DNA from 2 places in the Leifsonia sp. KNZ13-11D genome. Region 2 is predicted to be linked to the other one. Evidence: riboswitches for the same ligand, from Rfam matches in the RefSeq annotation. Region 2 holds a riboswitch; the other holds the start of a gene.

Region 1 (4,652 bases), 780 kb from region 2:
GCTCCGCCAGCGTGGACACCGACAGCGGCTCATCCGCCCCGAACACCTGCAGCAGCGCCTGGTGCCGCAACGGCTGCAGCCCCGCCGCCACCGCCTCCCCGTCGAGCAGGTGCAGGATGCGCCGCATCACGTACCGCCCGTGGGCGATCGCGCGCACGTGCGTTGCGAAGTCGGCCTCGCGAGCCTCACCCGCACCGCGGGACCACACCCGTCCCGGCGGGAGGTGCGCCTCCTCCTCGTGCGGAATCGCCGCCTTCGCGGTGCGACCGGCGGCCGCAGCGTTCGTCCCCGAGGTGCTCGCCATCTCATCCCATCGATTAGTGACCGTAGTCAATGACCTAGAGACACTGTATTCGACGCGGGCGAACGCAGGCACCAGGCCACGACGTGGGGCCACGGTCCGTAGCCGTCGTCCGGGGTGATGTGCCCGGCCCCCTCCACGACGGTCGGCCGGATGCCGAGGGGCTCGCCGTACATCCCGGCCGCACCGGAGGGGTTGTAGGGGTCCGCGTCCGAGCAGAAGACCGCGAGCTCCTCCGTCGCGCTGGCGCGGACGGCCTGGACGTCCAGGCGGTCGATCACGAAGGAGGCGGCCTCCGACGGCAGCCTCTCCGAGGCCGGTGGTGAGACGAGCAGGACGCGGCGGACGGGAGGGACTGCGCCGCGTGCGGCCGCGTGGAACCAGAGCAGGCAGGACAGCGAATGGCAGACGACGGTCGTCTGATCCGGGTCGAGCGCGGCCAGCTCGCGGCGGAGAACCGTCGACCACTCGTCGAGCTCTGGAGCATCGGGGGAGGGGAGTGCCGGATATCGGACCTCGTGGCCGCGCTCGACGAGCGCGGCGGCAAGGAGGAACTGCCAGTGCTGCGGCGGTCGCCGGTTGCCGAGTCCGTGCAGGATCAGAAAGCCCTCCGTCACACCGCACACACTAGTACGCAGGTGTCAGGCGCAAGACCGGCCGGGGTCCGATCCGCACCCGTTCGCGGCCTGCCCTAGTGGTGGAACAGCCGGAGGCCTGTTTGCACGTGTGTGATGCCGTGCGCGCGTGCTGCGGCCTCGACGTCCGGGGTCCGGGCCGAGCCGCCCGGTTCGACGATGGTGCTGACGCCGTACTCGGCAGCGTGCTCGACGTTGTCCGTGAACGGCAGGTAGCCGTCGGAGACGAGCGTCACGCCGGTGAGTTCCTCGGCCCACTGCTCCCGCCAGCCCGGATCCCCGTACAGCGCGCGGGCGTCGCCACCGAACAGGCGGCCGAACTCCTCGAGCTGGGTGCGGGTCATCTCGTTTCCCGCGAACCGGATCTGCCAGTTCAGCCGGTCCTGACGCTTCATCCCCGGCACGACGGGCAGCTCCCGCACGGCCGGGTGCCGGCGCAGCCACCACACGCGAGCCTTCCCCCTGCCAGACGGACGCAGTCGACCCGGTTCTGCTGACCGGCGCCGACTCCGACGGCGGCGCCCTCGCGGATGAGGGCGACGGAGTTCGATTGCGTGTACCGGGCGGCCGCCATCCCGACCAGCGCGTCGAGGCGCCCACCAGGATCGGGCAGCGCCCGCGCCGGTAGCGCTGCCGCGAGGTCCGCGGTGTCCCGGTCCTGCTCGATCGTCGCTCCGAGCACGTCCCGCCGTTCCCGCGCCGGCACGTCACGGGCCGGGGACGCCTCGAAGACGAGGAAGCGTCCCGCCCGCTTCTCCCGCAGCACCTCCACCGTTCCCGGTTCGAAACCGGGGGCGATCAGCGCGTCGGCGATCACCGTGCGAAGAAGGTTGGCGGTCTCGACGTCGACGGGTCGCGACAGCGCGATCACGTCGCCGAACGACGACTTCGGGTCGGCGTCCCGGGCTCGCACGTACGCGGACGCGAGCGGCCCCGGATCCGACACCCTCCACGTCTCCGCCGCCGTGTCGTCGACCCGACCGGCGACGGCCACGCCCGCCGGCGACACGTGTTTGAACGACGCGGCGGCAGGCGATCCCGTCAGCCGGTCGACGTCGCTCGCGAGCGCGAAGGCATTGAGCGCGTCGAGGTAGTTGATCAGCGATGGGTCGCCGTTCACTGTTCTCGGGCCGCCCGAGAGCAGGTCGGCGGACTGGTGCGGATTCATGCCATAGCGCACGGGGGTTCCCATCTCGTCGGATCGATGGGCACCCAGGCGGACGATGCCGGTCACGTGCTCCCCGCCGGTCAACCCGGCCACGCCAGTCGCACACCCAGACTAACCGCCGGCTCAGTGCAGCGCTGCGGAGTAGCCGCCGACGAACTCACGCCGCCCGGAGGTGAGGGTGAAGCGGAGCAGATGCCACGCGCCGCCCGGGCCCCCGAGGCCCCGCGCGACGGATTCCGCATCCAGTCGCCGGAGGTCGAGGAGCCGGGCGAACGCCTCCGGGAGCGCCTTCTCCAGCGGTGTCTCGGTCTGAACGCCGGCCTCGCCGATGCGGTCGGGGCCCAGCTTCTCGATCAGCTGACGCGCCCCGCCGGGTCTGGCGAGCGTCCCGGCCAGTTCGCCGCTCCGGTCGCCCAGACGCTGCAGCAGCGCACGCGACCCGACGATCGTGGTCCGGCCGTCCTCACGGAAGGCGGTCAGGAGGTGGGTCTGATCGCCGAGGTCGACTCCGACCCGGATCTCCTTCGTGGCCGGCGCCTCCATCCCGGCGACGGCATCCGGGGGGAGGAATCCCTGCAGGAGCGGCATCACGGCTGTTCCGCCGTGCGTGACTTCCAGCGTCGCGCCATCCGGCACCAGACCGCCCAAGCCCATCAGGAGGGGCTGCAGATCCGCGTCCGGGGCGAGGATCTCGAGGTTTCGCTGCCCGACATGGCGGTTCTCGTTGACCAGGAGCGGCCCGTGGTAGTCGTCGGCGGGGCAGGTCGCGCTCGCGATCATGCACCAGTGCCCGAAAGCGCCCTCGGCCACCGTCCACGGCGCGTCCAGTTCGACGACGGCCACCGACCCGGGGCGGGTGCGGTCGTCCAGACGGTCGACCATCCGGCCGCCGACGAGGTGCTGCTCGTAGTAGGGGTCCGAAGCATTGCCCGCGCCGATGAATCCCGGCTCCACCACCCACACCCGCACGTGGACGCCGACAGCGGGCAGCAGTCCCAGATTCCACACGCGGACGAAGACGCGGTAGCTGCGCCCGGCCTGAGCCGTCGCCTCCAGGCGTGCCGGATCGAACGGACCGGTGTACGCGGCGTCGAGCAGGAGAATGTCCGGCGACTCCCAGCAGACGGTGGGCGGCCAGAGCGGCCGCTGCCCGCGATCGCCCGGCGACATCGCCCGGATCAGCAGGTAGGGGTAGACGTCCTCGCGGCGCGGCCGGTGCTCGCGGGAGATCGAACGGGCCTGTTCCTCCCACTGCCGAGCACGGTCGGGGTCGGGCTTCCACCCTGCGTCCGGGTCCGGGAAGTCCGGCTTCCGCGGCGGCGCGCCGACCGGATCCGCGACGGTGCCGCCCTGCTCCGCCAGCTCTTCCGGTGTCAGTTCGGGATGCTCCGGGCGCGGCGGAAGCCGATCGTCGTCCACGTCATCCCTCCCTCAGCCAGCGTCGCCACTCGCTGTCGGTGAACGGCTCGTGGCCCTTCGACGGCAGGCATGCGTCCGGCGTCTGCGGCCCGGGCGGCGGAACCACGGCCCGGGTCAGATAGTGCACGGCCAGATCGCGGGTGGGGTCGTAGAGGCGCGTGCCGGCCGGCGGGTCGCCCGCGACGAACGGGGGAGCGTCGGTGTCGGGGTGAAGGAACTGGGGCGGCGTGCAGGGCTGGGTGTAGGCGAACCCGGTCGTGTCGGTGATGTACTCCCACTCCCCGCGTGCCGGATGGGCTGCGTCCCGACCGAGTCCGTGCCTGTCGAAATCCCAGCAGTGCCAGGCGTACCCGCGATCGCTGTCCAGGTTGAAGTCGCTCTGCGGGAATTCGTCACCGCTCTCGCCCGCCATGATCGTGACCAGGTACGTGCTGTAGTCGATCGGACCACCGAGGTGCTTGTCCTGAGGCAGCAGATCCTCAAGCTCGGAGAAGGTCTTGGCCGGAGACCCTGCGTCCGAGAGGCGTTCCCGCGCCTCGTCGCTGCCCGGCAGCCCGGACAGCAGCAGCCGGCTGTCCTGCATGACCAGGTAGGGCCCGACATGGGTCCGCGAATCCTCCCGCGGGACCCCGTCGCCCTTCTGGTTCACCAGGGGGTAGCGCCACGGCGCGACCCACTCGCTGGGCTTGAACTCGGTGGCGTCGCCGGCATACGGCAGGCGATGGGTCAGCCCGAGGGCGGACGTGATGTCGATGTCCGAGACGTCGTCCGGGTCGTCGCGCACGATGTTGCGCGGGTAGCCGCGGTCGATCCCGAACGAGGCGCCCGAATGCAGGCGGCCGGACGGTTCGGTGATCACCATGGCCTGCACGCCCGTGCCGGTAGGGTCATCCAATGCGGAGGCGATGCTGAACGACCCGCTCGCCGCACCGAGGGTGACCAGGCCGCCGTCGATCTCCTCCGGCTTCGGCATGAGGAAGCCGGACATCACGAGCGCGCGCCGTGCCAGCAGGTACAGGTTCCAGAGCGGCACGACCAGGCCGTAGTAGAGCGCTTCCCGCGCGGGGAAGGTGAGCGGGTCCAGGATCAGCCCGGGCAGGATCGTCGCCAGCCAGAGGGCGACCTGCGC
Region 2 (4,652 bases):
GGCCGGGCATCGTGACGGCGATCATCTACACCTTCGTCGCCTCCTGGAACGAGTTCGCGGCGAGCCTGGTGATCCTGTCGACGGACGCCAACCAGCCGCTCTCCGTGGCGCTCACGAAGTTCGTGGGCCAGTACGACGCCGCCTGGCAGTACGTCTTCGCGGTGTCGGTGGTGGCCGTCATCCCGGTCGTCATCCTGTTCATGCTCATCGAGAAGCGCCTGGTGGGAGGGCTCACGGCCGGCAGCGTCAAGTAGCGGCCGGAGTCAACCCGTCCCCGGGGTCGGCGGTGGCGGGTACCATCCAAGAGGCGAAATCTGCAGGGATGGGACGATGACAGCGGGTACGACGAGCACGAGGCGGCAGGTCCTGACGGCCGCTCCGCTCCGCGTCCCCCGCCGCTTGCGGATCGCCGGGCGAGAGGTGCCGTGGTGGGCGGCCGTGCTGGTGCTGTACGCGGTCTCCCGCCTCCTCACCACGACGCTGATGCTCGCGCTGTTCATCACCGCGACGGCGCTGCACTGGGACTTCGCGAGCCCCCGGATGGACCCCAGTTTCTTCACCTTCTCGGGCTCGTGGGACGGCTCGTACTACAGCCAGATCGTGGAGCAGGGGTACCCCACCTCGTTGCCGCTCGACGCGGACGGATCGGTGCAGCAGAACCCGTGGGCGTTCCTGCCGCTCTTCCCGATCGTGGTGCGCGCGCTGATGTTCGTCACCGGACTCAGCTTCTACCCGGCCGGGTTCGTCGTCGCCATCGTCTTCGGTGCGGCCGCGAGCGTCGTGCTGTTCCGCCTGGTGGCCGCCCGCGCCGGTGTGTCCAGCGCGTGCTGGGCGACGGCGTTCTTCTGCTTCAACCCGCTCTCGTTCGTGCTGCAGATCAGCTACGCCGAGAGCATGTTCTTCTTCCTGATGTTCGCGGCGCTGCTCGCCATGATCCAGCGGCGGTACTGGCTGATGCTGCCACTCGGTGTGGCGGCGGCGTTCACACGGCCCGGCGCGCTCGCCCTGCCTCTCGCCCTCGGCATCGTCCTGCTGTTCCGGATGCTGCAGGCGCGGCGAGGCGGCGAGGGATTCCGCCCGCGCGAGCGGATGTCGATGCTCGTCGTGGGCGGCGCGATCGCGATCGCCGGGATGTCATGGCCGATCATCGCGGCGGCGGTCACCGGCACCGGCGACGCGTATGTGAGCACGGAGCTCTCCTGGTGGACGGGCTTCATCGGCAAGGTCGCGTTCATCCCGCTGACGCCGTGGTTCCTGCTCAGCTGGCGCTACCTGAGCATCCTGGGCGCGCTGATCGTCGTCGCCATCGTCGCCGGCTACAGCTGGATCCTCACCCGGCCGTCGGTGCGGGCGCTCGGCACCGATGTCGTCGCCTACGCGGCCAGCTACGGGTTGTACCTGTTCGCCGTCTTCCTGCCGCAGCAGAGCACCTTCCGCCTCCTGCTGCCGCTCGCCCCGCTCGCCGGGGCCCACGGTCTCACCCGCAGCCGCCGCGCGCGCAAGGCGACGCTGATCGCCTGCATCGCGCTGCAGCCGGTGGCGCTGGTGCTGCTCTGGTTCATCGGCTACCCCTGAGCGGTCGGAGCAGGGCCCGAGCCGTCGGAGCAGTGCCAGGTCGGAGCAGGCGCGGAGTCGTCGGAGCAGGCGCGGAGTCGTCGGAGCAGGCGCGGAGTCGTCGGAGCAGGCGCGGAGGTCAGGAGTCGATGGACTGCGGCCACGGCACCTCGGGCACCGGGCGGTAGCGGGTGCCCGCCGCATCCCAGTGCTCGGAGAGCCGGGCGACCCGCTCGACGAAGTCGGTGAGGTCGCGTGCCGCCTCCACCGGTTCGGTGTCGGCGGGGGCCGCCGACCAGCCGATCTCGGCGATCGCCGCGAGGCGGGGAAGCACCATGTCCTCCACCTCCTCGATCGTCGCGACGGTCTCGGTCCACAGCGGCGCCTCGATGCCCAGGATGTGCGCATCGCCCACGCCGGCCACGACGCGTGCCGGATCCCAGCCGAAGGAGCGGGCGAGGGTCGTGGGGGAGCCGGTCCAGTCCTGGCCGATCGGGTCGCCCTCCTCGTAGACGATGTCGAGGTAGGCGACGTCGGACGGCGAGAGGATGAGCGCGCCGCCGTTGCGCACGAAGGCGTGCGCGCGCTCGGCCGCCCGGTCGCGCGGCGTCGTGAAGTCCCAGTACTGGCCGACCGTGCCCACCGGCAGGGCGTCGGCCTTTCCGAGCTCGTGCCAGCCGATCGGCGTCTTCCCGTTCCGGGCCACTTCCGCGGCGGCATGATTCGAGAACGCGACGAAGTCCGCCTCCGGGGTGCTGAGGCACTCGTCGCCGCCGATGTGCAGGTACTGCCCCGGCGTCAGCGCCGCCACCTCGCGGATGACGTCGCTCACGAATCGCTCGGTGGTGGCGTCGCCGGTCCGCAGCGTGCTGAAGCCGACCTCCGAGCCGGTGTAGAGAGCTGGGGCCACGCCGTCCGGGTTGAGCTCGGGATACGACGCGAGCGCGGCGTTGGTGTGGCCCGGCATGTCGATCTCGGGCACCACGGTGATGTGCCGGTCGGCGGCGTACCGGACCAGCTCCCGGTACTCCCGCTGCGTGTAGAAGCCGCCGCGGCTCCCGTCGCTGCCGGTGGAGCCGCCGATGCGGGTGAGCTCGGGCCAGGACTCGATGTGGAGGCGCCAGCCCTGGTCGTCGGTGAGGTGCAGGTGCAGGTGGTTGACCTTGAGCAGGGCGATCGCGTCGATGAAGCGCCGGACCTCGGCCGGCGTGAAGAAGTGGCGCGCCACATCCAGCATCGCGCCGCGGTACGCGTACCGCGGGTGGTCGTGGATGCGCTGGGCGTCGACCGCGATCAGCTCGCCCTCCTGCGCCGCGGGCAGCAGCTGCCGCAGCGTCTGGACGCCCCAGAACGCGCCGGCCGGGGTGGCCGCACCGATGCGGACGCCTTCGGCGGCGACCTCCAGCGTGTAGCCCTCGGCGCTGTCCGAGCCGTCCTCGTGCGGTCCCTCGCCGGGTGCGATGACGATCGCGATGTCGCCGTACGCCGGCGGTTCGTCGACGATGTGGGGTTCGTGGCCGAACCCGGCGGCCAGGGCCGCAGCGAGAAGGCGGGCGACCGCATCCGCCCCGGGACCGGCGACGCTGATCCGTGCGGCGCCGGCGAGCACGAAGGGGGACGCGTCCGACGGGTCGGTGCGGACAGGGCGGGGCACGACCACAGGGCACTCCTCAGGGTCTGATCAGAACGGAGGAGGCCGACGTCGCCCGCCCCGCGAGGGGTCGGCCACAGCGAGTATCGCAGGGCTCCTCACAAACCCGCAAGGGTTCCGCCGGTCGCTCGCTTTGCTATGCTTGGCGCGTCGCGACTGGCGCTCAGATGGTCACCATCGGGGAGCGACACGGTATCTCGAGAACACGGATGGATGCGGCCGCGCGCCTGGGTCGCTACGGATTGGTCCATCCCTGTATGAAGGAGCCGGCAATGACCGATACCCTCCCCTCGACGTTCACCGCCCCTCTGGCGGAGGTCGACCCCGAGATCGCGGAGGTGCTGCAGCTCGAGCTCGGCCGCCAGCGCGACTACCTCGAGATGATCGCCTCCGAGAACTTCGTGCCGCGCGCCGTGCTCGAAGCGGTCGGCTCGGTGCTCACCAACAAGTACGCGGAAGGCTACCCCGGCCGTCGCTACTACGGCGGGTGCGAGTACGTCGATATCGCCGAGCAGCTGGCGATCGACCGGGCGAAGGCGCTGTTCGGCGCCGAGTACGCCAACGTCCAGCCGCACTCCGGTGCGTCCGCCAACGCGGCCGTGCTGTCGGCCATCGCGACGCCGGGTGACACCATCCTGGGCCTGGAGCTCGCCCACGGCGGCCACCTGACCCACGGTATGAAGCTCAACTTCTCGGGCAAGCTCTACAACGCCGTCTCGTACGGCGTCGACCCGGAGACGTTCCTCGTCGACATGGACATCGTGCGCGACAAGGCGCTCGAGCACAAGCCGCAGGTGATCATCGCCGGCTGGTCGGCGTACCCGCGTCAGCTCGACTTCGCGGCGTTCCGCGAGATCGCGGACGAGGTCGGAGCGAAGCTCTGGGTCGACATGGCGCACTTCGCCGGTCTCGTCGCCGCGGGCCTGCACCCGTCGCCCGTGCCCTACGCGGACGTCGTCAGCTCCACCGTGCACAAGACGATCGGCGGACCGCGCTCCGGCTTCATCGTCAGCCGCGACACGGAGCTCGCGAAGAAGCTCAACTCGAACGTCTTCCCCGGCCAGCAGGGCGGACCGCTCATGCACGTGATCGCCGCGAAGGCGACCGCGTTCAAGCTCGCAGCGACCGAGGAGTTCAAGGACCGCCAGGCGCGCACCATCCGCGGCGCGCAGCTCCTCGCCGAGCGCCTGACGGCCGACGACTCCCGCGCCGCCGGCGTGGACGTGCTCACCGGCGGCACCGACGTGCACCTGGTGCTCGCCGACCTCCGCACCTCGGAGCTCGACGGCCAGCAGGCGGAGGACGTGCTGCACGAGGTCGGCATCACGGTGAACCGCAACGCTGTGCCGTTCGACCCGCGCCCGCCGATGGTCACCTCGGGCCTCCGCATCGGCACGCCGGCGCTGGCGACGCGCGGCTTCGGCGACACCGAGTTCACCGAGGTGGC

The links. A riboswitch is a leader RNA that binds a small molecule or an ion and turns the genes downstream of it on or off. The one in region 2 is predicted to bind ZMP and ZTP.
Region 1: linked by a shared signal. The riboswitch ahead of ACR9Y5_RS01460 (hypothetical protein) and the one ahead of glyA (serine hydroxymethyltransferase) in region 2 are both predicted to bind ZMP and ZTP.

The regions. Positions count from the first base shown of each region.
Region 1 is NZ_JBPGWU010000001.1:281,944-286,595, forward strand. It holds gene ACR9Y5_RS01445 (MarR family winged helix-turn-helix transcriptional regulator) at 1-304, opposite strand, end outside; gene ACR9Y5_RS01450 (RBBP9/YdeN family alpha/beta hydrolase) at 331-918, opposite strand; gene ACR9Y5_RS01455 (hypothetical protein) at 993-1,331, opposite strand; gene ACR9Y5_RS01460 (hypothetical protein) at 1,328-2,170, opposite strand; ZMP/ZTP riboswitch at 2,140-2,216, opposite strand; gene ACR9Y5_RS01465 (hypothetical protein) at 2,228-3,523, opposite strand; gene ACR9Y5_RS01470 (zinc dependent phospholipase C family protein) at 3,525-4,652, opposite strand, start outside.
Region 2 is NZ_JBPGWU010000001.1:1,064,580-1,069,231, forward strand. It holds gene ACR9Y5_RS05380 (carbohydrate ABC transporter permease) at 1-254, shown strand, start outside; gene ACR9Y5_RS05385 (hypothetical protein) at 331-1,575, shown strand; gene ACR9Y5_RS05390 (family 20 glycosylhydrolase) at 1,694-3,208, opposite strand; ZMP/ZTP riboswitch at 3,348-3,445, shown strand; gene glyA (serine hydroxymethyltransferase) at 3,478-4,652, shown strand, end outside.